Regions from separate parts of the Bradyrhizobium sp. 2TAF24 genome, predicted to be linked through region 1. Evidence: predicted binding sites of a transcription regulator. Region 1 holds the regulator's gene; each other region holds the start of a gene.

The links. The regulator PhoB, encoded in region 1, activates phosphate uptake and scavenging genes when phosphate is short. The targets are predictions, from matches to a motif close to TGTCATNNANCTGTCAT.
Positions count from the first base shown of each region.
Region 2: AB4Z37_RS23025 (RNA degradosome polyphosphate kinase) is a predicted target of PhoB. The motif match lies at 4,236-4,252, and genes of this name have one in related genera.
Region 3: AB4Z37_RS27185 (toxic anion resistance protein) is a predicted target of PhoB. The motif match lies at 5,288-5,304, and genes of this name have one in related genera.
Region 4: AB4Z37_RS11145 (DapH/DapD/GlmU-related protein) is a predicted target of PhoB. The motif match lies at 5,017-5,033, and genes of this name have one in related genera.

Region 1 covers NZ_JBFRFW010000005.1:228,324-235,394, forward strand. The annotation lists gene pstC (phosphate ABC transporter permease subunit PstC) at 1-990, shown strand, start outside; gene pstA (phosphate ABC transporter permease PstA) at 990-1,871, shown strand; gene pstB (phosphate ABC transporter ATP-binding protein PstB) at 1,904-2,680, shown strand; gene phoU (phosphate signaling complex protein PhoU) at 2,706-3,422, shown strand; gene phoB (phosphate regulon transcriptional regulator PhoB) at 3,444-4,145, shown strand; gene AB4Z37_RS10590 (GcrA family cell cycle regulator) at 4,275-4,778, opposite strand; gene AB4Z37_RS10595 (aspartate aminotransferase family protein) at 5,244-6,446, shown strand; gene argF (ornithine carbamoyltransferase) at 6,446-7,071, shown strand, end outside.
Region 2 covers NZ_JBFRFW010000015.1:76,188-83,258, reverse strand. The annotation lists gene rnd (ribonuclease D) at 1-419, shown strand, start outside; gene ppx (exopolyphosphatase) at 454-1,962, opposite strand; gene AB4Z37_RS23025 (RNA degradosome polyphosphate kinase) at 1,967-4,168, opposite strand; gene AB4Z37_RS23020 (chromosomal replication initiator DnaA) at 4,308-5,006, opposite strand; gene AB4Z37_RS23015 (CDP-alcohol phosphatidyltransferase family protein) at 5,139-5,681, opposite strand; gene purM (phosphoribosylformylglycinamidine cyclo-ligase) at 5,863-6,936, shown strand; gene purN (phosphoribosylglycinamide formyltransferase) at 6,971-7,071, shown strand, end outside.
Region 3 covers NZ_JBFRFW010000021.1:14,149-21,219, forward strand. The annotation lists gene AB4Z37_RS27150 (ABC transporter ATP-binding protein) at 1-2, shown strand, start outside; gene AB4Z37_RS27155 (ABC transporter ATP-binding protein) at 1-711, shown strand, start outside; gene AB4Z37_RS27160 (cobalamin-independent methionine synthase II family protein) at 772-1,887, shown strand; gene AB4Z37_RS27165 (adenylate/guanylate cyclase domain-containing protein) at 2,064-3,083, shown strand; gene alkB (DNA oxidative demethylase AlkB) at 3,098-3,739, opposite strand; gene AB4Z37_RS27175 (2OG-Fe(II) oxygenase) at 3,736-4,503, opposite strand; gene AB4Z37_RS27180 (methylated-DNA--[protein]-cysteine S-methyltransferase) at 4,500-5,042, opposite strand; gene AB4Z37_RS27185 (toxic anion resistance protein) at 5,356-6,435, shown strand; gene AB4Z37_RS27190 (substrate-binding domain-containing protein) at 6,445-7,071, shown strand, end outside.
Region 4 covers NZ_JBFRFW010000006.1:16,401-23,471, forward strand. The annotation lists gene AB4Z37_RS11115 (LysR family transcriptional regulator) at 1-464, shown strand, start outside; gene AB4Z37_RS11120 (peptide deformylase) at 578-1,078, shown strand; gene AB4Z37_RS11125 (copper chaperone) at 1,104-1,886, opposite strand; gene AB4Z37_RS11130 (helix-turn-helix domain-containing protein) at 2,019-3,239, shown strand; gene AB4Z37_RS11135 (Vgb family protein) at 3,269-3,907, shown strand; gene AB4Z37_RS11140 (DUF899 domain-containing protein) at 4,054-4,854, opposite strand; gene AB4Z37_RS11145 (DapH/DapD/GlmU-related protein) at 5,077-5,742, shown strand; gene AB4Z37_RS11150 (LysR family transcriptional regulator) at 5,780-6,709, opposite strand; gene AB4Z37_RS11155 (MFS transporter) at 6,948-7,071, shown strand, end outside.

The sequences.
Region 1 (7,071 bases):
GATATGGCGTTAGATGGTCAGAGCGCGAGCGCGAAGCAGGACGTGAAGGAGCGCGCACAGGCGCTCGACCGGCTGCGGTTCAGCGACGACCTGTTCCGGAATCTGACACGCAGCGCCGCGGTGTTCGTGCTGGCCCTGCTGGGCGGCGTCATCATCGCGCTGATCGTTGGCGCTGCGCCGGCGCTGCGCGAGTTCGGTCTCAGCTTCGTCGTGTCCGAGAGCTGGAATCCGGTCACCGAGAAGTTCGGCGCGCTGGCCCCGATCTACGGCACCCTCGTCACGTCGTTCGTGGCGATGCTGATCGCGGTGCCGTTCGGCCTGCTGATCGCCATGTTCCTCACCGAGCTGTGTCCGAAATGGCTGCGGCGGCCGATCGGTATCGCCATCGAGCTGCTCGCCGGCATCCCCAGCATCATCTACGGCATCTGGGGCCTGTTCGTGCTGGCGCCGTTTCTGCAGCAGCACGTCCAGCCGGGACTGATCTCCACTTTCGCCAATGTTCCCGGCCTGTCGTCGCTGTTCGCCGGCCCGCCCTACGGCATCGGCGTGCTCACTGCGAGCCTGATCCTCGCGATCATGGTGCTGCCGTTCATCACGTCGATTTCGCGCGACGTGTTCGAGGCGGTGCCGCCGGTGCTGAAGGAAGCCGCCTACGGCCTCGGCTGCAGCACCTGGGAGGTGATGCGCTATGTCGTGCTGCCCTACACCCGTGTCGGCGTCATCGGCGGCGTCATGCTCGGGCTCGGCCGCGCGCTCGGCGAGACCATGGCGGTGACCTTCGTGATCGGCAACGCCCACAAGATCGCGACTTCGCTGCTGGCGCCGGGCACCACCATCTCGGCGACCATCGCCAACGAGTTCACCGAGGCGGTGGGCGATCTCTACACCTCGTCGCTGATCGCGCTCGGCCTCATCCTGTTCGTGATCACTTTCATCGTGCTGGCGATTGCGCGCTACCTGCTGCTGCGCATCGAGCGGAGGATCGGCTGATGGATGCCTCGCTCTACAATACCCGCCGCCGCCGCAACACGATCGCGGTCGTGGCCTCGATCGGTGCGACCGGTATCGGTCTCGTATGGCTGGCGCTGATTCTCGGCGCCCTGTTCTGGAAGGGGTTCAGCGGCCTGTCGCTGAACGTCTTCACCGAAATGACGCCGCCTCCCGGCTCCGACGGCGGCCTGCTCAACGCCATCATCGGCAGCTTGATCGTGACCGTGCTCGCGGTGGTGATCGGTACGCCGATCGGCATTCTCGCTGGCACCTACATGGCCGAGTACGGCCGCCACGACAAGCTGACCAGCATCGTGCGCTTCATCAACGACATCCTGCTGAGTGCGCCGTCGATCGTGGTCGGCCTGTTCATCTATGAGGTCATGGTGCGCCCGATGGGGCACTTCTCCGGCATCGCCGGCGCCATCGCGCTCGCGGTCATCGTCATCCCGGTGGTGGTGCGCACCACCGAGGACATGCTGCTGCTGGTGCCCAACACCATGCGCGAGGCGGCGGCGTCGATCGGCCTGCCGCGGTCGCTGATGATCCAGCGCATCGCCTACCGTGCGGCCCGCTCGGGGATCGTCACCGGCATCCTGCTCGCGGTCGCCCGCGTCAGCGGCGAGACCGCGCCATTGCTGTTCACCGCGCTCAACCACCAGTTCCTCAGCACGGTGTCGCTGCCGCTGTTCCCCGGGATTTCCGTCATCAACCTCAATGCACCGACGCCCAGCCTTCCGGTCGTCATCTTCCAGTTCGCGCTCAGCCCCTACGCGGACTGGCAGAAGCTGGCTTGGACCGGTGCGCTCATCATCACGCTTTCAGTGCTTGCGCTCAGCATCACCGCCCGTGCGCTTGCCGGATCGAGGAAAACTCAATGACCCTGGCAACCGTGACCCCGTCAGCCACGTCCATGCCGTTCGATACGTCATCGCTCAAGGACAAGATCGCGATCCGCGACCTCGATTTCTTCTATGGCGAGGCACGCGCGCTCAAGAACATCACCATGTCTCTCTACGAGAACAAGGTGACGGCGTTCATCGGTCCGTCGGGCTGCGGCAAGTCGACCCTGCTGCGCATCCTCAACCGCATGTACGACCTCTACCCGAACCAGCGGGCGGGCGGCCAGGTCAATTTCGACGGCGCCAACATCCTGGAGCCGGGCCTCGACATCAATCTGCTGCGGGCGCGGATCGGCATGGTCTTCCAGAAGCCGACCCCGTTCCCCATGTCGATCTACGAGAACATCGCGTTCGGCATCCGGCTCTACGAAAAACTGTCCAAGAGCGAGCTGGACAACCGGGTCGAGCAGTCGCTGCGGCGCGCCGCGCTGTGGGACGAGGTCAAGAACAAGCTCAACGCCAACGGCCTCAGCCTGTCGGGCGGCCAGCAGCAGCGCCTGTGCATCGCGCGCACGGTCGCGGTGCGGCCGGAGGTCATCCTGTTCGACGAGCCGTGCTCGGCGCTGGACCCGATCTCGACCGCCAAGATCGAGGAGCTGATCGACGAGCTGAAGGACGATTACACGATCGTGATCGTGACCCATAACATGCAGCAGGCCGCCCGCGTCTCCGACTTCACGGCCTTCATGTATCTCGGCGAGTTGATCGAGTTCGGGCCGACGACCAAGATCTTCACCACGCCGTCGGATCGCCGGACCCAGGATTACATCACCGGCCGGTTCGGCTGAGGCGCCTCGTGCGCGGGAGAATATGATGGCCTTCGAACATACAGCCAAAGCCTTCGACCAGGACCTGCAGGAGCTCACCCGCATGGTTGCGGAGATGGGCGGTCTCGCCGAGCGGCAGATCGTGGAATCCGTCGACGCGCTGATCCGCCGTGACATCGCGCTGGGGCAGCGCGTGGTCAACGCCGACAACGAGCTCGACAAGCTGCAGCGCACCATCGAGGAGCGCGCCGTGCTCACCATCGCGCGGCGCCAGCCGATGGCGGTGGACCTGCGCGAAATCGTCGGCGCGATGCGGGTCGCCACCGACCTCGAGCGCATCGGCGACCTCGCCAAGAATATCGGCAAGCGCGTCAGCGCGCTCGACAGCGACTTCCATCCGCTCAAGCTGATCCGCGGCCTCGAGCACATGGCGAGCCTGGTGCAGTCGCAGATCAAGTCGGTGCTCGATGCCTATGCGGCGCACGACCTGCCGGCGGCGATGGCGGTGTGGAAGGGCGACGAGGAGGTCGACGCGATCTGCACCTCGCTGTTCCGCGAGCTGCTCACCTACATGATGGAAGATCCCCGCAACATCAGCTTCTGCATCCACCTGATGTTCTGCGCCAAGAACATCGAACGCATGGGCGACCATGCCACCAACATTGCGGAGACCGTGTTCTACATGGTCGAAGGGCAGCAGATGCAGGATCCGCGCCCCAAGGGCGACATGACTGCGTTCGCCACCGCAACCCCCGGCAACTGATCGAGACGCTAAGGAACCGATATGGGTGCACGCATTCTGGTTGTTGAAGATGAAGAAGCGCTCACGACGCTGCTGCGCTACAATCTCGACGCTGAGGGCTATGACGTGGAAACCGTGGCGCGCGGCGACGAGGCCGACACACGGCTCAAGGAGCGCATTCCGGACCTGATCGTCCTGGACTGGATGCTGCCCGGCCTGTCCGGCATCGAGCTGTGCCGCCGCCTGCGGACCCGCCCCGAGACCAAGCAGCTGCCGATCATCATGCTCACCGCCCGCGGCGAGGAGAGCGAGCGGGTGCGTGGTCTTGCCACCGGCGCCGACGACTACATCGTCAAGCCGTTCTCGGTGCCCGAGCTGCTGGCGCGGGTGAAGGGCCTGCTGCGCCGGGCGAGCCCGGAACGGCTCGCCACCGTGCTGACCTATGGCGACATCGAGCTCGACCGCGACAAGCGCCGTGTCGCGCGCTCGGGCCAGCCGATCGACCTCGGCCCGACCGAATACCGCCTGCTCGAGTTCTTCCTCGAGCATCCCGGCCGTGTGTTCAGCCGCGAGCAGCTGCTCGATGGCGTCTGGGGTCGTGACATCTACATCGACGAGCGCACCGTCGACGTCCATATCGGCCGCCTGCGCAAGCTCCTCAACTTCGGCAGGGATCAGGATCCGATCCGCACCGTGCGCGGCGCTGGCTACGCGCTCGACGACCGCTTCGCCAAGGCGGAGTAGCCGAGAGGCCGACGTTTCTCTCCACAACGACAAACGGCGCCGCATCCCTGATGCGGCGCCGTTTTGCTTGTCGCTGGCTTGCCGGGAAGGCCGGCGCGGCGGCCGCGCCGGATTTTCAGCGCATGTCGCTTATTTGCCGGTCGGGCGGCGATCGCGACGGCGATCGCTGGCCGGTTGATAGGCCACGCGCGAGTGATGCGCGCAGTAGGGCAGGCCGGTCAGGGCCTTGCCGCCGCAGAAGAAGAAGTCGTTGCTGCCGGGATCGCCGACCGGCCAGTGGCAGGTGGCTTCGGTCAGCTCCAGCAGCGACAGCCGCTGGCTCATCGGCACAACGTTGTCATAGGTGACCGGATCGGGCTCGACCTCGAAGGCGTGGGCGAGCGCGGTGTTGCCGCGGGACATCGGCCGCGAAATCCGCATCATGTGCTGGGCGGGACGCGCCTTGCGCTGGCGCGGGGCCGCCGAGGACGGGCTCTTGGCGCGGCCCGACAGGCCGAGCCGGTGGACCTTTCCGATGACGGCGTTGCGGGTGATGTTGCCGAGTTCCGCCGCGATCTGGCTGGCAGACAGGCCGGCTTCCCAGAGTTTCTTCAACTGCTCCACGCGATCGTCGGTCCAACCCATTACCGTCATCGCAGTCTATCCCTTCGTGTCGCGCCACCACGGACGAGCCTGCTGGCGACGGCTGTGTCTCAAAAAATCCCTGCTGGCAGAATCCTTTAGCCCTCGCCGGATGCATGGGTCGCAACCGAGCGTGTACGCCGCCACAAGGGACCGAAAAGGATCAGATCTACCGCACGAGATGTCGTATCCGACCGTCAAAAGGCTACAATATGCCGTGACTCACGCGCAAGAGTCGGGCAGGACGCGTCCACATGTTCTACGTTGGAAACGCGAAAAACCGCTTTTTCCGCGGCTTTTAGGAATCATTGCCGAGTTGACAGCCGGGGGGGCGCCAATAGAATGTTGCCGCGTGCTGCCCGCGAGGCGGCACGTTTTGTTTCTGGAACCAGCACATCAGGCAGGGCATCGTCCGGTCTCACGGGTTTCGCACCGTGATCTGTCGATATTTCCCGCCGAACATTCTGTCGGGTCATCATGAGCACCAACGCGTCGTCCCATCTCATGCCGGTCTTTGCGCGGGCTGATCTCGCCTTCGATCGCGGCGAGGGTGTGTGGCTGCATGGCGCCGATGGTGAGCGCTATCTCGATTTCACCAGCGGCGTGGCTGTCAACGCGCTGGGACATGCGCATCCGCATCTCGTCGCTGCCTTGCAGGAGCAGGCGACCAAGCTGTGGCACATGTCGAACCTGTTCAGGAGCCCGGATGGCGAGAAGGTGGCGGCGCGGCTGTGCGCCGCGAGCTTCGCCGACGTGGCGTTCTTCTGCAATTCCGGCGCCGAAGCGATGGAAGCCGTCATCAAGGTGGTGCGCAAGCACCATGCGGCGAAAGGCCACCCGGAGCGCTACCGCATCATCACCTTCGAAGGTGCTTTCCATGGCCGCACGCTGGCGACGCTCGCCGCCGGCGGCCAGGAGAAATATCTCGAAGGCTTTGGCCCGCGCGTCGAAGGTTTCGACCAGGTCCCCCATGGTGATGTCGAGGCGGTGCGCAAGGCGATCGGTCCACACACCGCGGGCATTCTGATCGAGCCGGTGCAGGGCGAGGGCGGCGTGCGCAGCGCGCCGCAGTCCTTCTTCAAGGCGTTGCGGCAGCTGTGTGACGAGCATGGCCTGCTGCTGGCGTTCGACGAAGTGCAGACCGGCATGGGGCGCACCGGCGAATTGTTCGCCTATCAGTGGACCGGCGTCACGCCGGACGTGATGGCACTCGCGAAGGCGCTCGGCGGCGGCTTTCCGATCGGCGCCTGCCTCGCCACCGCCGATGCGGCCTCCGGCATGACGCCGGGCACGCACGGCTCGACCTTCGGCGGCAATCCGCTGGCGATCGCGGCCGCCGGCGCGGTGCTCGACGTGATGCAGGCACCCGGCTTCTTCGATCATGTCAAACGGATGTCGCTGCTGCTCAAGCAGAAGCTGGCGTCGGTGGTCGATCGTTATCCCGCGATCCTCAGCGATGTGCGCGGCGAGGGCCTTCTGGTCGGCGTCAAGGCGGTGATCCCGAGCGGCGAGCTCGTCGCGGCGCTGCGCGGCGAAAAGCTGCTCACGGTCGGCGCCGGCGACAACGTCGTGCGCTTTCTGCCGCCGCTGATCGCCACCGAAGCCGAGATCGGCGAGGGCGTGGCCCGCCTCGAGCGCGCCTGCGCGTCTCTCGACGCCTCGCAGCGGAAGGCCGTGTGATGAGCAAGCGGCCCCGTCATTTCCTCGATCTCACCGAGCTCCCGACAACGGAGCTGCGGGCGATGCTCGACGCCAGCGTGGCGATCAAGGCCCGTCTGAAGGCCGCCAAGGCCAGCAACCAGGCCTGGGACCAGCCGCTCAAGGGCAAGACCCTGGCGATGATCTTCGAGAAACCGTCGACGCGCACGCGCGTGTCGTTCGACGTCGGCATGCGCCAGCTCGGCGGCGAGCCGATCATGCTCACCGGCCAGGAGATGCAGCTCGGCCGCGGCGAGACCATCGCCGATACCGCGCGCGTGCTGTCGCGCTTCGTCGACGCCATCATGATCCGCATCCTCAGCCACGACGCGCTGCTGGAGCTCGCGGCCCACGCCACCGTGCCGGTGATCAACGGCCTGACGCGGCGCTCGCATCCCTGCCAGGTGATGGCCGACGTGATGACCTTCGAGGAGCATCGTGGGCCGATCACCGGCCGCACCGTGGCCTGGACCGGCGACGACAACAACGTGCTGATGTCGTGGGCGCATGCCGCCGAGCGCTTCAAGTTCAACCTGCACATCGCCACCCCGCCGGAGCTGTCGCCGAAAAAGGGGTTCCGCGACTGGATCAAGGCGACCAGCGCGCC
Region 2 (7,071 bases), on a different contig from region 1:
CCACCCATGCCCCGACCACCATCGAGCGCCTCGCCAACCTGCGCTCGCTGCCGAAGGGCTTCGAGCGTTCCAAGTGGGGGCAGGACATCCTCGCGGCCGTGCAACGCGGCCTCGCCCGTGACCCGCACAACCTGCCGAAGCTCGAGAAGCCGCGCAGCAACGCCAACACCTCGGCGATCGTCGAGCTGCTCAAGGTGCTGCTGCGCATGACCTCGGAACGCCATGGCGTCGCTTCCAAGGTGCTCGCGACCGTGGACGATCTCGAGCAGATCGCCGGCGACGACAAGGCCGACGTCGCCGCCCTGCACGGCTGGCGGCGGGAACTGTTCGGCGAGGCTGCGCTCGACCTCAAGCACGGCCGCCTGTCGCTGGCGATCGACCGCGGCCGTGTGGTGCAGATCAAGCGCGAGGCGCGCTAGCTAGCTACGCCTCGCACGCTCGTTGCTTTTCCGGCTAGCGCTTGACGATCGTGCCGGAGCGGCCGAGCAGCCGCGCGAGCTGCTTGAAGCGGTTGCCGACGCGGTCGGCGGCAAGATCGACGATGCGGGGATCGAGCACGAGCTGCAGCTTGCGGCCCACCGAGCGGAACTGGGTTGCTGGCAGTACGCCCGGCTGCGCCGCCGACACCAGATGGCCGACGCGGAAGATCGCGGCCAGCAATCGCGCCCTCTCCAGCATATGCGGGGACACCAGTCCGCGCACCGCCTGTGGTGCTTCGTTCTCGGCATTCAGCCCGGCATAGCGATAATAGATCGACAGCGCCAGGAAAGCGCGATCCGGATGGCTGATCGCGCCGAAATGACCGTTGATGACGAGGTCCATGCTCTGCTCGCCACGATGATCGGGGTGCGCCCGCCAGCCGATGTCCGACAACAGGCAAGCGGCATGGCGCAGCCGGCGCTCGTCGGCAGTCTCCTTGACCTTGGCGACGCGGATCAGGCGGTCGCTCCAGGCGATCAGATCATCGGCGTGCCGCGGCGAGCGCGAGCGCAATTGATTGAGCACGCGCACGGCGGCCATCAGGCCGTCCTGGTTGCGCTGCTCCGGCGGCAGCTTTTCGTACAGCAACCCCTCGCGCACGCCATAGGTCGAGAACACGATGGCCTTGGGCCGGGCGATGCGCAGGATGTATTCGAGCACGAGCGCGGCGTAGGTCAGCAGCGGCCGGCGTGCGTCGGCGACCGTCTCGATATCGGCGAGCATGTCGGAGGCCGCGAGCCGCCGCAGCCGCTGCAGGAAGCCGAGGGCTTCTGCCGCAGGAATGCTGTACTCGTGCATCACCTTGAGCGGATAGCCGCTCTGGATGATGTGAATGCGTGCCAGCGCACGCCAGGTGCCGCCCACGGCATAAAAGGTCCGACCGCGCCCGCCAGCGAGCTGAGCAATGCCGGACAGCTCGGCCTTGACGATGCGCTCAGCGCGCTTCAACGATTTCTGTGAAATGTCCTGCAGCGCGAGGCCACCGAGCGGCAAGGTCTGGCCGCTGCCGACCCGGCTGCCGCGGACATCGACCAATTCGAGGGAACCGCCGCCGAGATCGCCGACGATGCCATCGGGCCGGTGGACGCCAGACACCACGCCCAGCGCCGACAGCCGCGCCTCACGCTGTCCGGACAGGATCTCGATCGGCGCACCACAGATGCGCTCGGCTTCCGCGATGAATTCAGGGCCGTTGGTGGCATCGCGACACGCCGCCGTGGCGATAGCATGCACGCGCCCCACCTTCATCACCCGGCAGAGCGCGCGGAACCGGCGCAGCGACGCCAGCGCCTTCTGCACGGCGTCGGCGGCCAGGAGGCCGGTGGTCTGAACCTCGCGGCCGAGGCCGCACAGCGTCTTCTCGTTGAAGACGGGGGCAAGGCTGCGTGTCAGGCTTTCATAGACGACGAGACGAACGGAGTTCGAGCCGATGTCGATGACAGCAATGCTCTGCGTCACCTTGCGGGCGCTGGAACCCGACACGCGCCTACGACGACTGTGATTGGCGGTCCGAGCGGCGCGTGAGGCGGCGTGGCGAAGATTCTTTGAGGGACTTTCCACGGCCTGACAGACTCGGATTCGTCATGAAGTAATTGTGGACGTTGAAAGACTCCTCGCCTTTCGCGGCCTTCATACGCGTTGACGACCCATCGGGCAACAATTGCCAGCTCTGCTGATTATCCTTCAGGTTGGCGACCATGATCTGCTCGAGAACCTGTTGATGGACCGTGGGATTCTGCAGCGGGCACAGCACTTCGACGCGACGGTCGAGATTGCGCGGCATCATGTCGGCTGACGAGATATACACAACTGCTTTCGGCGACGGCAGGCCATATCCCATGCCAAAGCAGTAGATGCGGCCGTGTTCCAGGAAACGGCCGATCACCGACTTTACGCGGATGTTTTCCGACAGCCCGGGAACGCCGGGCCGCAGGCAGCAGATGCCGCGCACCACCAGGTCGATCGGCACACCAGCCTGCGATGCATCGTAAAGCGCATCGATAATGTCGGGATCGACCAGCGAGTTCATCTTCATCCAGATCGCCGCCGGCTTGCCGTGGCGGGCATGGCTGATCTCGTCGGCGATATGCTGCAGGATGCGCTTGCGCAGCGTCAGCGGCGACACCGCCATCTTCTCGATGTCGATCGGCTCGGCATAGCCGGTGATGTAGTTGAACACCCGCGCGCCGTCGCGCGCGATCACCGGATCCGACGTAAAGTAGGACAGGTCGGTGTAGATGCGCGCGGTGACCGGATGATAGTTGCCGGTGCCGACATGCACGTAGCTCGTCAGGCTGCCGCCCTCGCGCCGCACCACCAGCGACAGCTTGGCGTGGGTCTTCAGCTCGATGAAGCCGTACACCACCTGCACGCCGGCACGCTCGAGGTCGCGCGCCCAGCGGATGTTGGCTTCCTCGTCGAACCGTGCCTTGAGCTCGATCAGCGCGGTCACCGACTTGCCGGCTTCGGCCGCCTCGACCAGCGTCTTGACGATCGGTGAGTTGCTGGAGGTACGGTACAGCGTCTGCTTGATCGCGACCACCTCGGGATCACGCGCCGCCTGCTGCAGGAACTGGACAACGACGTCGAACGACTCGTAGGGATGATGAACCACGAGATCCTTCTGGCGGATCGCGGCGAAGATATCGCCGCCATGGTCGCGCACCCGCTCGGGGTGGCGCGGCACATAGGGCGGGAATTCGAGGTCCGGCCGGTCGAGCCGCGTCAGTTGCGATAGCTCGTTCATGGCGAGCGCGCCGTCGACCAGAAACACCTCATCGTCGGAGGTGGCGAGCGCATGCTGCACGAACGCCCGCAGTTCCTCCGGCATCGACGCTTCGATTTCCAGGCGGATCACCGATCCGCGGCGGCGGCGCTTGAGCGCAGTCTCGAACACGCGGACGAGGTCTTCAGCCTCTTCCTCGATTTCGATCTCAGAGTCGCGGATGACACGGAAGGCACCCTGCCCCTTCACAGTGTACCCCGGAAACAACCGCCCGATGAACAGGCCGGTCGCCTGCTCCAGCGTCATCAGCCGGATTGCGCCGTCCTTGCCGCCCGGCAGGCGAATGAAGCGGTCGATCTTGCCCGGCATGCGGATCAGCGCGTTCATCACCTTACCGTCGGAGACGCGCGCCAGATGCAGCGCGATCGAGAAGCCGAGGCTGGGAATGAATGGAAACGGATGCGCCGGATCGATCGCCAGCGGCGTCAGCAGCGGAAAGATATTGTGGAGGAAATGGTCTTCGATCCAGTTGCGCTCCGACTTCGTGGTGTCCTTGCCGTCGATCAGCTGGATGCCGCTGTCGCCGAGGATCACACGCAGGTCGCGCCAGATCGCCTGCTGGTCGGACGCGAGCTTGGAGACGGTCTCGTTGACCCTGGCGAGCTGCTCGGATGGCGTGAGCCCATCGGGGCTACGCTCGGTGATGCCTTCACGGATCTGCGCCTTGATACCGGCAACGCGCACCATGAAGAATTCATCAAGGTTGTTGGCCGAGATCGACAGGAAGCGAACCCGTTCTATCACCGGGTGCGCCGGATTGACCGCTTCCTCCAGCACCCGACGATTGAAATGCAGCCAGGACAACTCACGGTTGATGAATCTCTCAGGACTGGTCACGATCGCGGGACGGCTCTCCTCGACCTCAATTTCCTCTTTTAAAACAATAACCTGTTCAGAATTCATGAGAAAGCAGCCGATCGTGAGGACTTAAGGGCTCGGGCCCGTTTGCGGCGAAGCATGGGCGAACCACATGACGTTTCAATGACATGATGAAGCAAGGCGTCGCGCCGTCAAGCGGGTGGCAGGACCTGCGCGGTCGGCGTCAGTCCGGCCGGAATGCAGTGTCGTCACGCAGCAGTTCCGCCGCCAGCGCGCGCGTCACCGGACGACGCTGTCGCAGCGATTCCGCATCCAGCTGGGCGACTGTTTCGCGAGCAGCGGCGACTGAACGCTCGATGCGGGTCGCCAGATATTGGACCATGGCTTCATCGACGCTCATCTGGCGGTCGGTGCAGAACTTGACGATCAGAGCCCGGAACAGCTGATCGTCCGGCTCGGAGATGGCGATCACCGGCACTGCGCGCAGCCTGGAATTGAGGTCGCGCAGCCCCACGGCGAACGATGCCGGAGCGGCGCGCGCCGTCATCAGCACGTGGGCGCCATGTTCACGCGCGAGATTCATCAGGTGGAACATGGCGCGCTCGTCGATCACCTCCGGCGCCAGATCCTCGACCACCAGAGCCCCGGTGCTCAGGGCTTCCGGCACCGCCGCTTCCGTCAGCGCACGAGCAGCCACCACCCGCGCCCCGGCCCGCTCGGCCCAAACCGCGGCGAGATGGCTCTTGCCGGCCCCTTCCGGCCCTGCCAGCAGCATGATGTGGTTCGGCCAGTCCGGCCAGCTGTCGACCAGCGCCAGCGCCAGCTCGTTGCTCGGCCCTTGCAGGAAGTTGTCACGTGTCAGGCTTTCCGTGTGCGGCAGAACAAACGCCAGCTGACGGGGTCGATCGATACGGCCTGCCACGCAACATCACTCCTTGCAGAAATTCCCCGGAACCGACTTGAGCGGCGGCCGGACACGCCGGCAGCCCAAGGCCACGGGAGAATTACTGGACCGCTGCACCGGATCGGGCATCTTGCCTTGCCGCTCCCGGCGTCAACGGGACGGCTCGATCTCGCTCATGTGACGCACCCAGTCCACGAGATAGAAGGACACCGAAAGCAGCGTCAAGATCGTCACCAATGCCATCAGGATGATATCGAACGGTGACGGGTTGAAATCGAAGCCGAGCGCCGCCAGCACCAGCGCGGCAAAGGCGACCTGGGCCACGGTGTTGAGCTTGGAGACCATCAGCGGCTTCATCTCGACCGGCTTGCCGAGCAGCCAGGACACGATCACGGCGCCGACAATCATGATGTCGCGCGACACCACCAGAATCACGATCCAGCGCGGGATCGCCCCCCAGACCCCGAGCGCCACATAGATCGAAACCAGCAACGCCTTGTCGGCCAGCGGATCGAGCAGCGCGCCGATCTCGCTGGTCATGTTGAAGCGCTTGGCCAGGAACCCGTCCACCGCGTCGCTGACCCCCGCGGTGACGAACAGGCCGAATGCGATCGTCATCTGGTTGGACGCGATCGCCCAGACAATGACCGGCACCAGCAGGATCCGGCCCAAAGTAATGATGTTTGGAAGCACGCGAGGTCCCGGGGCGCCTGGTTTGCGGGCATTGCCATCTTGATCGGTTCCGGGCGACCTGTTGTCAACACTGGAAATTTGCCGACGAACGGGCAAGCATTGCGCCTTGGCCAAATCTTCCGTAACCACCCGGAACACGGTGCCAGAAACCCTCGGGTGGGCGACAATCGGGCCTCAGAACATGACCGAACAGACCAACAACCTCACCTACGCGGACGCGGGCGTCGACATCGACGCCGGAAACCGGCTGGTCGACATGATCAAGCCCCTGGTGCGGGCGACCGCCCGCCCCGGCGCCGACGCGGAAATCGGAGGCTTCGGCGGCCTGTTCGACCTCAAGGCCGCCGGCTTCAAGGATCCGGTCCTGGTCGCGGCGACCGACGGTGTCGGAACCAAGGTCAAGATCGCCATCGACACCGGCCTGCACAGCGGAATCGGCATCGACCTCGTCGCCATGTCGGTCAACGACCTGGTCGTTCAGGGCGCAGAGCCGTTGTTTTTCCTTGATTATTTTGCCTGCGGCAAGCTCGACCCGGACGCCACCGCGGCGATCATTTCGGGGGTCGCCCAGGGCTGCCGGGATTCCGGCTGCGCCCTGATCGGCGGCGAGACCGCGGAAATGCCCGGCCTGTACAAGGACGGCGACTATGACCTTGCCGGCTTCGCGGTCGGCGCGGCCGAGCGCGGCACGCTGCTGCCTGGTCCGGACATCGCGGCCGGCGACGTGGTCATCGGCCTCGCCTCCTCCGGCGTGCACTCCAACGGCTTCTCGCTGGTCCGCAAGATTGTCGAGCTGTCGGGCCTCAGCTTGCAGTCCCCCGCACCGTTCGCGCCGGTCATGACTTTGGGCGCCGCGCTCCTGGCGCCGACGCGCCTTTATGTGAAGTCCTGCCTGGCTGCGATCCGCACGACCGGTGCGGTCAAGGGTCTCGCTCACATCACCGGCGGCGGCTTCACCGACAACATCCCGCGGGTGCTGCCGCGCCACCTCGGCGTGCGCATCGACCTCGCCGCACTGCCCGTGCTGCCGGTGTTCAAATGGCTGGCCCAGCAGGGCGGCATCGCCGAGCTTGAATTGCTGCGGACCTTCAATTGCGGCATCGGCATGGTCGCCATCGTCAAGTCCGACGCGGTCGCCGCCGTCACCGAAATCTTCGCGCAGCATGGTGAAAGCGTCGCCGTGCTTGGCGAGGTGATCGCGGCCACCGGCGACGAGCGGGTGATCTACAACGGCCATCTCGATCTGACGGCATGACGACGCCCCGCGCCCGCACTCTCCGGATCAGGCAATGACCACGCTCGACCTCGGCTTCCTCGCGTCCCATGGCGGCAGCAGCATGCGCGCGATCGTGGGCGCCATCGCTGGGGATGGCCTGGATGCAAGGGCGCG
Region 3 (7,071 bases), on a different contig from region 1:
GAGCTGCTGTCGATCTCCGAGCTGCGCGCCGGCTATGGCGAGGCGGTGGTGCTGCCGAAGATGTCGCTGCAGCTCGCTGAGGGCCAGGTGCTGGCGCTGCTCGGCCGCAACGGCACCGGAAAGACCACGCTGATCAACTCCATTGTCGGCGTCACCCGCCGGTTCGGCGGCAGCGTCGCGCTCGCGGGCCACGACGTGACGCGGATGCGCCCCGACCAGCGCGCCCGCGCCGGCATCGGCTGGGTGCCGCAGGAACGCAACATCTTCCGCTCGCTGACCGTCGAGGAGAACATGACGGCGGTGGCGCAGCCGGGGCCGTGGACGGTGGAGCGCATTTACGAGATGTTTCCGCGCCTGAAGGAGCGGCGGAAGAACTTCGGCAACCAGCTGTCGGGCGGCGAACAGCAGATGCTGGCGATCGGCCGCGCGCTGACGCTCAACCCCAAGGTGCTGCTGCTCGACGAGCCGACCGAGGGCCTCGCGCCGATCATCGTCGACGAATTGCTGCTGGCGCTCGGCAAGATCACCCGCGGCGGCGGCATCTGCTCGATCATCGTCGAGCAGAACGCGCGCAAGATCCTCGGCCTTGCCGACCGCGCCGTGATTCTCGAGCGCGGCGCCATCGTGCATGACGCGCCGAGCGCCGCACTGAAGGACGATGCCGCGACGCTGGAGAAATTCCTCGGCGTGTCCGGCGGCACCGCGCACTGACCTTTTGTTCAACCGGCGTTTCGACGCCCCACCAAGACCAACAAGCATCGGAGACAGATCATGCAGAGAACCTTCCCTCCCTTCCGCGCCGACCATGTCGGCAGCCTGCTGCGCCCGCCGCGCATCAAGGAAGCACGCGCGAGGCTCGAGAAGGGCGAGATCGCGGCGAGCGAGCTCACCCGCATCGAGGATCTCGAGATCGAGAAGATCGTCCACAAGCAGAAGCAGATCGGCCTGCAGCTCGCCACCGACGGCGAGTTCCGCCGCTCGTGGTGGCACTTCGACTTCCTCGCCAGGCTCACCGGCGCGGAGCTGTACCATCCCGAAGGCATCCAGTTTTCCGGCATCACCACGCGGCCGGACAATGTGCGGGTGATCGGCAAGCTCGACTTCCCCGACGACCATCCGATGCTCGAGCACTATCGCTTCCTGCACAAGCAGTGCGCGATGACCGGCGCCACGGCCAAGATGACCATCCCGTCGCCGGCGGTGCTGCACTTCCGCGGCGGCCGCAAGTCGATCTCCAGGGACGTCTATCCGGATCTCGAGCCGTTCTTCGAGGATCTCGCCAAGACCTACCGCAAGGCGGTCAAGGCGTTCTATGACGCCGGCTGCCGCTACCTGCAGTTCGACGACACCGTGTGGGCCTATCTGTGCTCGCAGGACGAACTGGCGAAGGCCCGCGCGCGCGGCGACGAGGTCGATCGCCTGCAGGAGATCTATGCCCGGGTGATCAACTACGCGATCGCCGAGAAGCCCGCCGACATGGCGATCACCACCCATGTCTGCCGCGGCAACTTCCGCTCGACCTGGATTTCGTCCGGCGGCTACGAGCCAGTGGCCGAGACCATGCTCGCCGGCACCAACTATGACGGCTACTTCCTGGAGTACGATTCCGACCGCGCCGGCGGTTTCGAGCCGCTGCGCTTCCTGCCCAAGGGCAACAAGGTCGTGGTGGTCGGCGTCATCACCTCGAAGTTCGGCGAGCTGGAGAAGAAGGACGATCTCAAGCGCCGGCTCGAGGAAGCCGCGAAGTTCGCCGACGTCAACCAGCTCGCGATCTCGCCGCAGTGCGGCTTCGCCTCGACCGAGGAGGGCAACATCCTCTCCGAGGACGAGCAGTGGGCCAAGCTCGGCCTCGCCGTCGAGATTGCAAGCGAGATCTGGGGCAAGTAACACGCCGGCGCCGCCGCCGTGCACGGTGGCGTTTTGGGATCTGTCGGGGCCGGCCGCGCGGGGCGCTGCCGGCCCCGATGCGTTCCGGGGGCGGGAAGCCGGGTCGCTTGCCGCTGCGCCGGACGCTTGCTTCAATGGGGCGCGCCGGCGGTGGCCGGCATGAGACGGGGAAGGTGATGATCGCACGGCTGGAGAGAAAGCTGCGGATGCTGGCGGTGATCGGTGTCGCCGGTGTCGTTGCAGGGCTGGTGTTCGTCAGCGGACAGGGGCGGACGTCATGGCCGACCCTGGCGGCGGCGGTCGCCTATGGCCTCCTGATCTCGCTGTCGATCGGCGGCCTCGAGCTGTTCGTCGCGGATGGCGTGCTGCGCCGCTGGCTCGAGCGGCTGCCGTTCACCGCCAGTGTGGTCGCCCGCAGCGTGGTCTATGCGGGGGTCATCGTTTTGATCCAGGTGTCGCAGCTCGGTTCGCGGCTGGTCGGGCTGCCGTTCGATCCGTCCGAGCAGGGCGTGTGGCACGCCATCGCCTATTCCGGGCTGTTTGCCATCGGCATGAATCTCGCGATCGGCATCGCCAACCTGATCGGGCCGCGTGCGTTCCTGAACTTCGTCACCGGCCGCTATCACGTGCCGGTCGAGGAGAGCCGCTTCGTGCTGTTCGTCGACATCGCCGGCTCGACCGGCCTTGCCGAGCGGCTTGGCGGCATCGGCTTCCATCGTTTCCTCGACCAGGCCTTCAAGCTGTTGACGCAGCCGGTGGTCGACTTTCGCGGCGAGGTGCTGGGCTATGTCGGTGACGAGATCATCGTCACCTGGTCGGAGGCCGCCGGCGGCGTCGACTGCCGGCCGTTGCGCTGCTTCGCCGCGATGCGCGCGGCGCTGGCGAGGTCGGCCGGTGAATTCGAGCGTGCGTTCGGCGCCGCGCCGCGCATCCGCGGCAGCCTGCATTTCGGCCCGGTGATCATCGGCGAAATCGGCAACGTCAAGCGCGCGATCGTGTTCAACGGCGACGTCATGAACACGGCGGCCCGGCTCGAGGAACTGAGCCGCCAGGTCGACGGCGGCTTCCTGGTGTCGCGGACCGCGCTGCAGTGCTTCAACGCCACGCCGCCATTCGCGATGCGCGACCTCGGCCTGCTGCCGATCCGCGGCCGCGCCGATGGCATCGCGGTGGTGGGCCTCGATATGCCCGGCTGAGCCGCGGCCAGCAGCTAGCGCGTCTTGCGGAACGTGAGGTTGAGGCGCTGGCGGCCGACCTGCGGATGCTCGCCGTCGGGCAGCGGCGCGACGCCGTGATAGGCGAGGCGGGCGGGGCCGCCCCACACCACGACGTCGCCATGGCTGAGGCGCACGCGGCGCGTCCTGTCGTTGCGCGACAGGCCGCCGAACAGGAACGTCGCCGGCAGCCCCAGCGATACCGAGACGATCGGCGCGTCGAGGTCGAGCTCGTCCTTGTCCTGGTGCAGCGACAGTTTGGCGCCGGGCTGGTAGCGGTTGATCAGGCACGCATCAGGCACGAGGCGGGCGAAGCCCGCCTCCGCGGCGGCGTCCGCGGCGAGCGCGGCGAAGGCGTCCGGCATCGCCGGCCAGCGCCGGCCACTCTCCGGATCCACGGGATCGTAGCGATAACCGCTGCGGTCGCTGACCCAGCCGACCGCGCCGCAATTGGTCATCGCCACCGACATGCGATAGCCGCCGGGCGTGATCAGGTGGCGGAACGGCGCCTGTGCCACCACCGCGTGCAGCGCCGCCAGCAGGGCATCAGTGCGCGCCAGCGCGAAGCCGCCGAGCACCACCGCCCCCGTGGCAAGAGGCACGTCGCGCGGCTCGCTGGCGAACAGGTCGTCCATCATCTGGCGTCATGGAAGATGATGCCGACGGTGTGGCGGCGGCCGGAGCGCAGCCGGCTGACGCCGTGGCGCAGATTGACGCGGTAGACGCCGCGCGTGCCCTGCACCGGGCGATGGTGCACGGCGAACACCACCGCATCGCCCTGGCGCAGCGGTACCACCTCGGCGCGCGACTGCATGCGCGGGCGCTGCTCGGTCAGCACGAACTCGCCGCCTGTGAAATCGCGCTCGGGCTCCGACAGAAGAATGGCCACCTGCAGCGGGAACACGTGCTCTCCATAGAGATCCTGGTGGAGGCAATTGTAGTCGCCGGCGACGTAGCGGAGCAACAGCGGGGTGGGGCGGGCCTGGCCCGCGGCGTGGCAGCGCGCCACGAAGTCGGCGTGGTCGTCGGGATAACGCACGTCGATGCCCATCGCCTCGTTCCAGCGATTGGCGATCGGCGCAAGGCGTGGATAGAGCGTGGTGCGCAGCGCCGATACGAGGTCGGGCAACGGATAGGAAAAGTATTTGTACTCGCCGCGGCCGAAGCCGTGCCGTGCCATCACGACATGGCTGCGGAAGACGTCGGCGTCGTAGAGCGTGGCGATCCCGACACATTCCTCCGGTGTCAGCAGCTTGCGGATGGCGGCGCAGCCGGAGGCGTCGAGCTCGGTGGAGATTTCCGACCAGGGCATGGCGTCGACACGCTGCGTGACGGCGTCGAGCTGCGGCGGTGCGGCGGCCGCCACGGTGCGTCGTGCCGTGGCTCGACTGGCGGCGGTCATCGTGCGGCCTCCTGCTGCAACAGTTGCGTCTTGCGGGCGACACCCCACCGATAGCCCGACAGTGTTCCGTCGGCGCGCACCACGCGATGGCAGGGGATCGCCACCGCGATCGGGTTGGCGGCGCAGGCGCTGGCGACCGAGCGCACCGCGCCGGGCGTTCCGATGGCCCGCGCGACCTCGCCATAGCTGCGGGTCTCTCCGGCCGGAATGGCGCGCAGCGCCTGCCACACCCGGCGCTGGAACGCGGTGCCGCGCGGGTCGAGCGGCAGCGCGACCGCATGATCGGGCGTTTCGATCAGGCGGATGACGTCGGCGAGGCGGCCGCCGCAGCCGTTGGTGCTGGCGACGAGCTCGGCATGAGGAAAGCGCGTCCGCAGATCGCGCACCAGCGTGTCGGTGCTGTCGCCGAGCAGGAGGGCGCGAATGCCGTTGCCGCTGGCGGCGACGAGGACGGCGCCGAGCGCGCAGGCGCCGGTGGCGTAGGTGAGGACCGGATCGGGAGATGGCCGCATCCGGAATTGATCCATGAACTTGTCCATGGCGATGCCTCCTTGTGTGGGCGTGACCGTTGCGCCGACGATGCGTCCGCGGACCTGCGAACTCCACCCGATTCCCGACGGCGGGTTGGCAGGCGCTGTCGAAGGGCGGCTGCCGTCGTCGGTGGCGACAGCGGCATCCGCACGACGGCCGGATTCGCATGGCGAGAGCGTGCGGAAGGTCTCGCTGTGGTTGCCGAGAACTCGATGTCCCTTCTTATCTGATTGAATTCACTTCATAAAAATAGCGTCATGGAACTGTCATTCTGCCAGTCGGCGCCTCGGTTATGTTGCCGGGCGTTGCTGTGTCAGCGGAATGTCAGTGAGGTCCATCGCGATGAACGAAACCGTCAACCTACCGGCCGTCACAAGCGATGCCTCGGCGGTGGCGCGGATCAAGTCGGAGATCGATATCTCCGACCGTTCTCGCATTGTCACCTTCGGGGATCGTGCGCAGCGCTCGGTCGTCGAGTTCGCGGACAGGATCCTGGCCCAGACCCAGAACCGCGAGCTCGGAACGACCGGCAAGCTGCTGTCGGACATCCTCGCCAAGGCGCGCGGGCTCGATCCCGCGGCGCTGCAGGACAGCGGCTTCTTCACCCGCTTGTTCTCCTCCGTGGAAGCGCGCCTGCGGCGTTTTTCTGAACAGTTCGGCGATGTCGCGTCCCAGATTGACCGCGTCTGTGTCGAGCTCGACCGCAACAAGGAGACGCTGCGGCGCGATATCGCGCTGCTGGACGACCTGCACGAACAGACCAAGTCCGCGCTGGTCGATCTCGACAGCCATATCGCCGCCGGCAAGGGGTTCGCAGAGGAGTTTCGTCGCGGCCAGCTGATCGAGCTGGAACGCGCGGCGAAGACCGGGGCGCAGAACAGCGACGCCCTGTTGGCCGCGCAGACCTATCAGGACGCCGTGCAAGCGCTCGACCGGCTCGAGAAGCGCGTGTTCTATCTCCAGCAGGCGCGTCAGATCGGCATCCAGCAACTGCCGCAGATCCGCATCGTCCAGTCGGGCGACGAAACCCTGATCGAGAACCTGCAGGCCACCACCGAGCTCACCATCCCGGTGTGGAAGCAGAAGATGATCCTGCTGCTCGGGCTGAAGCGCCAGGAGTCGGCGCTGGCCCTGCAGAAGACCGTGACGGACGCGACCAACGCGATGATGCGCCAGGCGTCTGAGATGATGAAGTCGCAGGCGATCGAGATCGAGAAGCAGTCGCAGCGCGGTATTGTCGATATCGAGACGCTGGAAAAGACCAATCGCGATCTGATCGATACGGTTTCCGGTGTGCTGAATGTGCAGGAGCAGGGCCGCAAGAAGCGCGCCGATGCGGAGCAGCGCATGGCGCAACTGACCGACGAGCTGAAAGTCGCCCTGTCCAAGACTCCCGCATAAGACCGCCGCATGAAGCTGACATCGCCGATCAGGCTGCTTGTCGTCGCGCTCGGCGCATGGCTGCTCGCGGCCTGCGCCAAGCCGGTGCCGGAATTCACCATCCTGTCCGGCTCCGAGAACGAGGTTCTGGCGCCGCTGGTGCAGGAGTTCTGCAAGTCGCGCGGGGCGACCTGCACGATCCGGTATCAGGGCTCGCTCGATATCGCGCTCGCCCTCAAGTCGGGCAACGATCCGGCGGCCGATGCGGTGTGGCCGGCGGCGTCGATCTGGATCGACATGTTCGATACCCAGCGACGGGTGAAGTCGGTCCGGTCGATCGCGCAGATGCCGGTCATCCTCGGCGTTCGCCGCGCCAAGGCGCAGGCGCTCGGCTGGGTGGGCGCCAAGGTGACGTCGAGGGACATTCTCGCCGCGGTCGAGGGCGGCCGCCTGAAATTCCTGATGACGTCGGCCACCCAGTCGAACTCGGGCGCGGCGGCCTATCTCGCCATGCTGGCCGCGGGCATCGGCAAGCCCGACCTGATCGAAGCCGGTGATCTCGACAAACCGGGCGTGCTCGCGACCGTTCGCGCGCTGCTGCGGGGTGTCGAGCGCACCGCCGGCTCGAGCGGCTGGCTCGCCGACCTTTACCGCGAC
Region 4 (7,071 bases), on a different contig from region 1:
CCGGCATCACCGTGATGCCGTTCGACGATGCGCGCGTGACCTGTGAGCGCCTCGCAACCCTGCGCTGCCTGCTGGCTCTGCCGCGGGACCACCGGCTGGCGCGCAAACCCCATGTCCGGCTGCATGATCTTGCCGGCGAGCGGATGATCCTGCCGCCGCCCGGCAACCGCAATCGTGACCGCTATGCCGCCGCATTGGCATCGGTCGGTGTCCCCTACGACGGATCGATCGACACGCCGTCGGCGCTGTCGGCGTGCCAGCTCGTCGCCGCCGGCCTCGGGCTCGCCATCGTCGACCCGTTCACGGCACGCGCGGCATCCGGCATCGTCGTCCGCCCGCTGCGCCCGGCCATCGAGCTGACATTCGGCCTGTTCTTTCCGGCCAACCGCCCACGCTCGGTGATGGTCCGGTCGTTCGCCCGGGCCGCCCAGTCGGTGGCCAAGTCGGCTTCACGCACGCGGTGACAGCACCGCGGGATGGCCGAGGCTGCCGGCCATCTGCTAAGACCCAGCCATGCATCCAAACAAACATGCATCCGAGCAAGCATGTGTCCAGGCAAGACGGAGCTGTTGAAACCATGCCGGCCCTGCCGATCGTCCGCTACCCCGATCCGCGGCTGAACACGATGGCCGCGCCGGTCGAGGTGTTCAATGCATCGCTGCGCGCCCTTGCCGCCGACCTCGCCGATACCATGCGCGAGGCGCCGGCGATCGGCATCACCGCGCCGCATGTCGGCGTCCTGCAGCGCCTCGTCCTGCTGCGGCTGACACCGGAGGAGACGCCGCACGCTTACGTCAATCCGAGCATCGTGTGGGCATCGGATGAGCGGCTGCGCCACACCGAGGGCAGCGTCTCGCTGCCCGGCGTCACCGAGGAGGTCGAGCGCCACGCCCGCGTCCGCATCAGCTACCGGGATCTCGACGGCAACGAGCAGACCGAGGACGCCGACGGCTTCCGCGCGGTCTGTCATCAGCACGAGATCGATCAGCTCGACGGCGTCTTCTGGATCCAGCGCCTGTCGCGCCTCAAGCGCGACAGGCTGCTCAAGCGCTATGCCAGGGTGGCGCGCACCTCTTAAGTGCCGCGTTAAGTGCCGCGGCCACTCACCCTGCTCCGGCCATCATCAGCCAGCCGCCGGCGGCGATCGCCACCGCGCCGACGATACGCGCGGCATGCATGCCGCCCGGCGCCAGCCGCTCCATGCCGATCGCCATCGTCACCAACGCCATCGCGACGAGGTCCATGCCGCCGGTGACGACAAGGATCGCGACCGCGCCGGCGCAGCTCACGAGGCAGTGGCGGCCAAGACGCAGGCCGCTGCGGAACGCGGCACCGTGCTGCTGCAACACGGCGCCATCGCATCCCGCCGCCTCGCGGCAGCGGTCGAGATGACGGAGCTTCCACACCGAGAACTGCACCACACCGGCCAGCACCACGACGAGGCCGACGACCACGGGGCCATCACGCCCAGGCGCCGGCAGCGCCGCCCCGATCGCGGCCACTGCGACGGCGAGCGGCAATACCACCACACCAACCGCGCACCACACCAGGAAATAGCCGAGCCCGGCCAGCAGCACCTCGCGGTCGGGAGACGTCCCGCCGGCCCGGCTGATCGCCACACGCATGTGCCACAGCGCGGGCAACAACGATGGCAACATCATCGCGATCATCATCACGCTCCACATGCCAATGAAAGACGCCGCGGCGGCGGGCCAGGACTGCCCGGGCATGGGCGTCCAGCCCAGCGCCATGGTCCAGCCGCACGGCCGCATGGCAATGCCCGCCGCCGCCATGGCCCGGCAGCCGAGAACCGTCGCCGCAAGACTGCCGGCGAACAGCAGTGCCGAGACGGCAAAGAACACCTGCCGGGATACCTGTTCAGGCATGGTGGTCTCTCCGCATGCTCCGGGGCGCCGCCAGTCCGCGTCCTGTCGATGGACGCGGACTGGTGGATCGATGCGGGATAGACTAGGACCGGCCCCCGGACGATCGGGAGTGACAAGTGTGGCGGGATTTGCATGGACTCGCTGATCACCGCGGCGGCGCGGGCGCTGGCCGCGGGAGACCCCCTCGGCGCGCTGAACAGGATCGCGCTGCGCGACGATGCCGCCGCGCTGGCGTTGCGCGGCATTGCCATGGCGCGGCTCGGCGATCTCGCGCGGGCCAAGACGCTGCTGCGCCGCGCCACGCGCGCCTTCGGCCCGCGGGAGGCGGTGGCGCATGCGCGCTGCGTGGTGGCGGAGGCCGAGGTCGCGCTCGCCGCGCGTGATCTCGCCTGGCCGACGAAGGCGCTTGCCGCCGCACAGGCGACGCTGGATGCACACGGCGACCGCGTCAACGCCGCCCATGCCCAGGGGCTTGCCGTGCGCCACCTGCTGCTGATCGGACGCATCGACGACGCCGAACGTGCGCTCGCCACGCTCGATCCCGCACCGCTGCCGCCGGCGCTGCGCGCGGTCCATGAGATGGTGGTCGCCGGCCTTGCGATGCGTCACATCCGCACCGGTGAGGCCCGGGCCGCGTTGCAGCGTGCCGCCGAAGCCGCCCACCTCGCCGGCATTCCCGCCCTCAGCGCCGAGGTCGACGCCACGGCGCACGCTCTGGTCGCGCCTGCCGCGCGTCTCGTCACACGCGGCGGGGAACGTATGCTCCGCCTCGACGAGGTCGAGGCGGTGCTCGCCTCGAAAGCGCTGGTGATCGACGCCAACCGCCACCTCGTGCGCGATACCCGCGGCGCGGTGGCGCTGGCGCGCCGTCCAGTGCTGTTCGCGCTGGCCCGCGCGCTCGGCGAAGCGTGGCCCGGGGATGTGGCGCGCGACGTGCTGGTGGCCCGCGCCTTCCGCGGCAAGCGCGCCGACGAATCCCACCGTGCCCGGCTGCGGGTGGAGATGGGGCGGCTGCGCGCCTTGCTGCGGGCGCATGCCGACATCGGCGCCACCAGGGATGGCTTTGCCCTTGCCCCGAGCCGCGCCCGCGAGGTCGTGGTGCTGGCGCGCCCGGTCGACGACGCCCATGCCGCGGTGCTGGCGCTGCTCGCCGACGGCGAAAGCTGGTCGAGCTCGGCCCTCGCCCTCGCGCTGGGGCAAAGCCAGCGCACGGTGCAGCGCTCGCTCGATGCGCTCACCGCTGCCGGCAAGGTGCAACCGGTCGGTCACGGCCGCGCCCGCCGCTGGATGACGCCGCCCGGGCCGGGTTTCACGTCAACCTTGTTACTCCCCACACCGTTGCCAGCGGACTAGTGTCCCGTCGCGCTCACGAGGATTGCATCATGAAAAAAGCCCCTGCCGAGATCATTCGCGAATATGGCCCCTTCCCCGATGTCGAGCAGGTGGGGGGCGTCAGCTTCGACGGGCGCAACGTCTGGTTCGCCGCCGGCGACCGGATCGCCTCGCTCGATCCCGAAAGCGGCAAGACGGGGCGCAGCATCGCGGCGCCCGCGCATGCCGGCACCGCGTTCGACGGCCGCCACCTGTTCCAGATCGCCGAGGCCCGTATCCAGAAGATCGACCCCGAAAGCGGCAAGGTGCTGTCGAGCATCCCGGCGCCCGGCGGCGGCGGTGATTCCGGGCTCGCCTGGGCAGAAGGCTTGCTCTGGGTCGGCGAATACCGCGCCTGCAAGATCCACCAGATCGATCCCGACAACGGCACCGTGCTGCGCACCATCGAATCCAACCGCTTCGTCACCGGCGTCAGCTGGGTCGACGGCGAGCTGTGGCACGCCACCTGGGACGACGACAGCGATCTGCGGCGGATCGATCCGGCCACAGGCGAAGTGCTGGAGCTCCTCGAAATGCCGCCGGGCACCGGCATCTCCGGCCTCGAGTCCGATGGCGGCGACCGCTTCTTCTGCGGCGGCGGCCGCAGCGGCAAGGTGCGCGCGGTGCGCCGGCCGCCGCGGCGTCCATGAAGCTCCCTTGGGCGGCGACCACGAACGGCGACCGGCCGCAAACCGCCCCAATCCTCTGATCTCCATCGCACGCCTTGCGGCGCCAGACACGCGGGAGACAACACCTCTGGTATCTCCCGCGCCGCTGTCATCGTCGCGCGGCCGTCTTACGTGGCCTTCGGATCGACGCCGTCCTTGTTGCGGAAAGCTGCTTCGCCGGCGTCGGTGACCTCGACCCATTTCTGATCGGGGCTGGCGCCGGCCTCATAGTTGTCGTGCCAGTTCCACCACTTGTAGGGCCGGCTCTGGGGATAGCCCGCGGGCGAATCCTCCCAGACTTCCTGGCGACCGAGCGCCGTGAGATCGAGATAACTCCATACGGTGCCGATCGCCTCATCGGCACGGCTGTTGACGAAATAGGTGCGGAAAATGCGCGCGCCGTCGCGGAAGAACACGTTGTGGCCGTGCCACTCGTCGACGCCGAAATCCGCATCGAAGCTGTCGGTGATGCTGTACCACGGCATCTCCCAGCCCATTCGCGCCTTCAGCCGCGCGATATCGGCCTGCGGCGCGCGCGAGACGTAAGCCAGCGTGGTGTCGCGGGCGTTGAGATGCGCAAGGTGGCCGACCTGGTCTGCCCCGAGCGAGCAGCCGCGGCAGGCATGGTCGGGCCAGCCGAACACGCCGGGCTCGAAGAACGCCCGGTAGACGACGAGCTGCCGGCGGCCCTCGAACAGGTCGAGCAGGCTCGCCCGGCCATTCGGTCCGTCGAAGGCGTAGGTCTTCTCGACGGCCATCCACGGCATCCGCCGGCGTTCGGCCGCGAGCGCATCGCGGGCGCGGGTGTGGGCCTTTTCCTTGACCAGCATCTCCAGGCGCGCCTCCTCCCAGGCCTGCGACGATACGACAGGTGGCGTGTGCATGGCGGGCTGCCCGCCGGTCGAAGTGCTCTCGCGTGATGGGCTCATGGTGGGTCTCAACCTCCGGGTTGGACGAGCGCCGTCGGCCGAAGCGCGATGATGACCGCTCGTCGTTGGTCGGAGGCGAGCATGGCGCCAGAACACCGGACCGTGGGAGTGACAAATGTGACGGGATTGCCATCGAGGGGCTCTGCGGCGCCGGACCCGTCATTTCACGGAACTGTCATCCCGCTGGTCTATCGAGCGGGAATCTTTTTCCGGAGCATGTCCATGGACGCCGCCAAACGCCCGAAGATCGCCGAGACCATCGTTCACGAGACCGTGCGGCTGCGCGAGGCGGCGATCGGTCGGCGCTGCGAGATCCTGCGCAACACCCGCATCGAGTACGCCGCGCTCGGCGACTACTCTTATCTGGGCGAGAATTGCGAGGTGGCGGATGCGGTCATCGGCAAATTCACCGCGATCGCCAATTCCGTGCGCATCGGCGCGCCCAACCATCCGATGGAACGCGCCTCGCAGCACCGCTTCACCTACTGCCCCGAATACTACGAGGCGTCCGCGACGCGCGACCATCATTTCTTCGCCGACCGCCGCGACGCCCGGGTCGAGATCGGCAACGACTGCTGGATCGGCCACGCCGCCATCATCCTGCCCGGCGTCATCGTCGGCGACGGCGCGGTGATCGCGGCCGGCGCGGTCGTCAGCCGCAACGTGCCGGCCTACACCATTGTCGGCGGCGTGCCGGCCCGCCCGCTGCGCCGGCGCTTTCCGGAGCATGTCGCCGAGCGGCTGCAGCGCATCGCCTGGTGGACCTGGCCGGACGATGTGATCTTCGCCCGCCTCAAGGATTTCCAGGCCGACGACATCGAGGCGTTCTGCGAGCGTTATGATGTCTCCGACGCCGCGCCCTCGCTGGCGAACGCCGGGGCGTCCTGACCCGCGCACCGGCCGCAGGCCCGCCGGCGCGCGGCCCTCAGCCGCCGCGCGCTTTCGCCGCCTTCCGCGCGCGGCCCTTGTCGGCACAAACATCGCGCACGCAGCCGCGCAGCCAGCGATGGCCGGCATCGGCGTCCATCCGCGGATGCCACAGCATCGACACCGTGATTTCCGGCGGCTGGAATGGCAGCGCGAAGCTGAACATGTCCTCGCGCAGCGTCTCGGTGTGCCGCAACGGCACCGTGGCGACGAGATCGGACCGGCGCGCGAGCGCCAGCGCCGTGGTGAAGCCGCCAACGATCGCCGCGATCTCGCGCTGCAGGCCGAGCGCGCTGAGCCGTTCGTCGACGAGGCCGCGCGCGTCGCCGGAATGCGAGAACACCACGTGGCGCGGCGCCGCATAGCGCGCCGGCGTGATCTTGCCGCGGCTCAGCGGATGGCCGGCGCGCACGACGCCGACATAGCGATCGTCGAACAGCGCCAGCGTGCGGATCTCGGGCCCGATGCGGTCGTCGACGACGCCGGTCTCGAGATCGACCGTGCCGTCGCGCAGCAGCGTGCTGTCCTTGTTGGCCTTGGCGAGAAAGCGCAGCCGCACCCCCGGCGCCTCCGCGCCGACCCGCACCATCAGGTCGGGGCCGAAACTCTCGACAAAGCCGTCGCTGGTGCGCAGCGTGAAGGTCCGCGCCAGCCGCGCCGGGTCGAGCGCTTCGCCCGGCCGCAGCACGCCCGCCGCCTCCTGCACCAGCGGGCCGATGCGCTGGCGCAGTTCGAGCGCGCGCGGCGTCGGCACGAGGCCGCGCCCGGCGCGCACCAGCAGCGGATCGCCCATGGTGTCGCGCAGCCGGGCGAGCGAGCGGCTCATCGCCGAGGGGCTGAGCCGCAGCCGGCGCGCCGCGCGCGCGACGCTGCCTTCGGCCAGCAGCACGTCGAGGGTCACGAGAAGGTTGAGATCGGGGATCGCCATGGCGCACCCTATAGCATGTCGCGCGGCGACATGTGGCGTCAAACGCACGAGTAGAGTGCAAATGCTGCGCGTTCCGCCATGCCACCCGCTGCGCTAGAGTTCGGTCAGCATCCGGGCCGAACGGCTCGCGCCGACCGCAGGAGACCGACATGACGGACAAAACGCCGGACGATCGCGACGGCCATCGCATGACCCGCTGTGTCGCCCGCGACGGCGCCTGGACCGCCGGAGCAAATGCATGACGCGTCACGTCCGCCCCGCCGACCACGGCGCGCCCGCGCAGCCCGTTCCGCCGCCGCCCGCGGCGGGCATGGCCGGCGGCGATCATGGCGTGGCGCGGCCGCGGCTCGCCATCGCCGCCC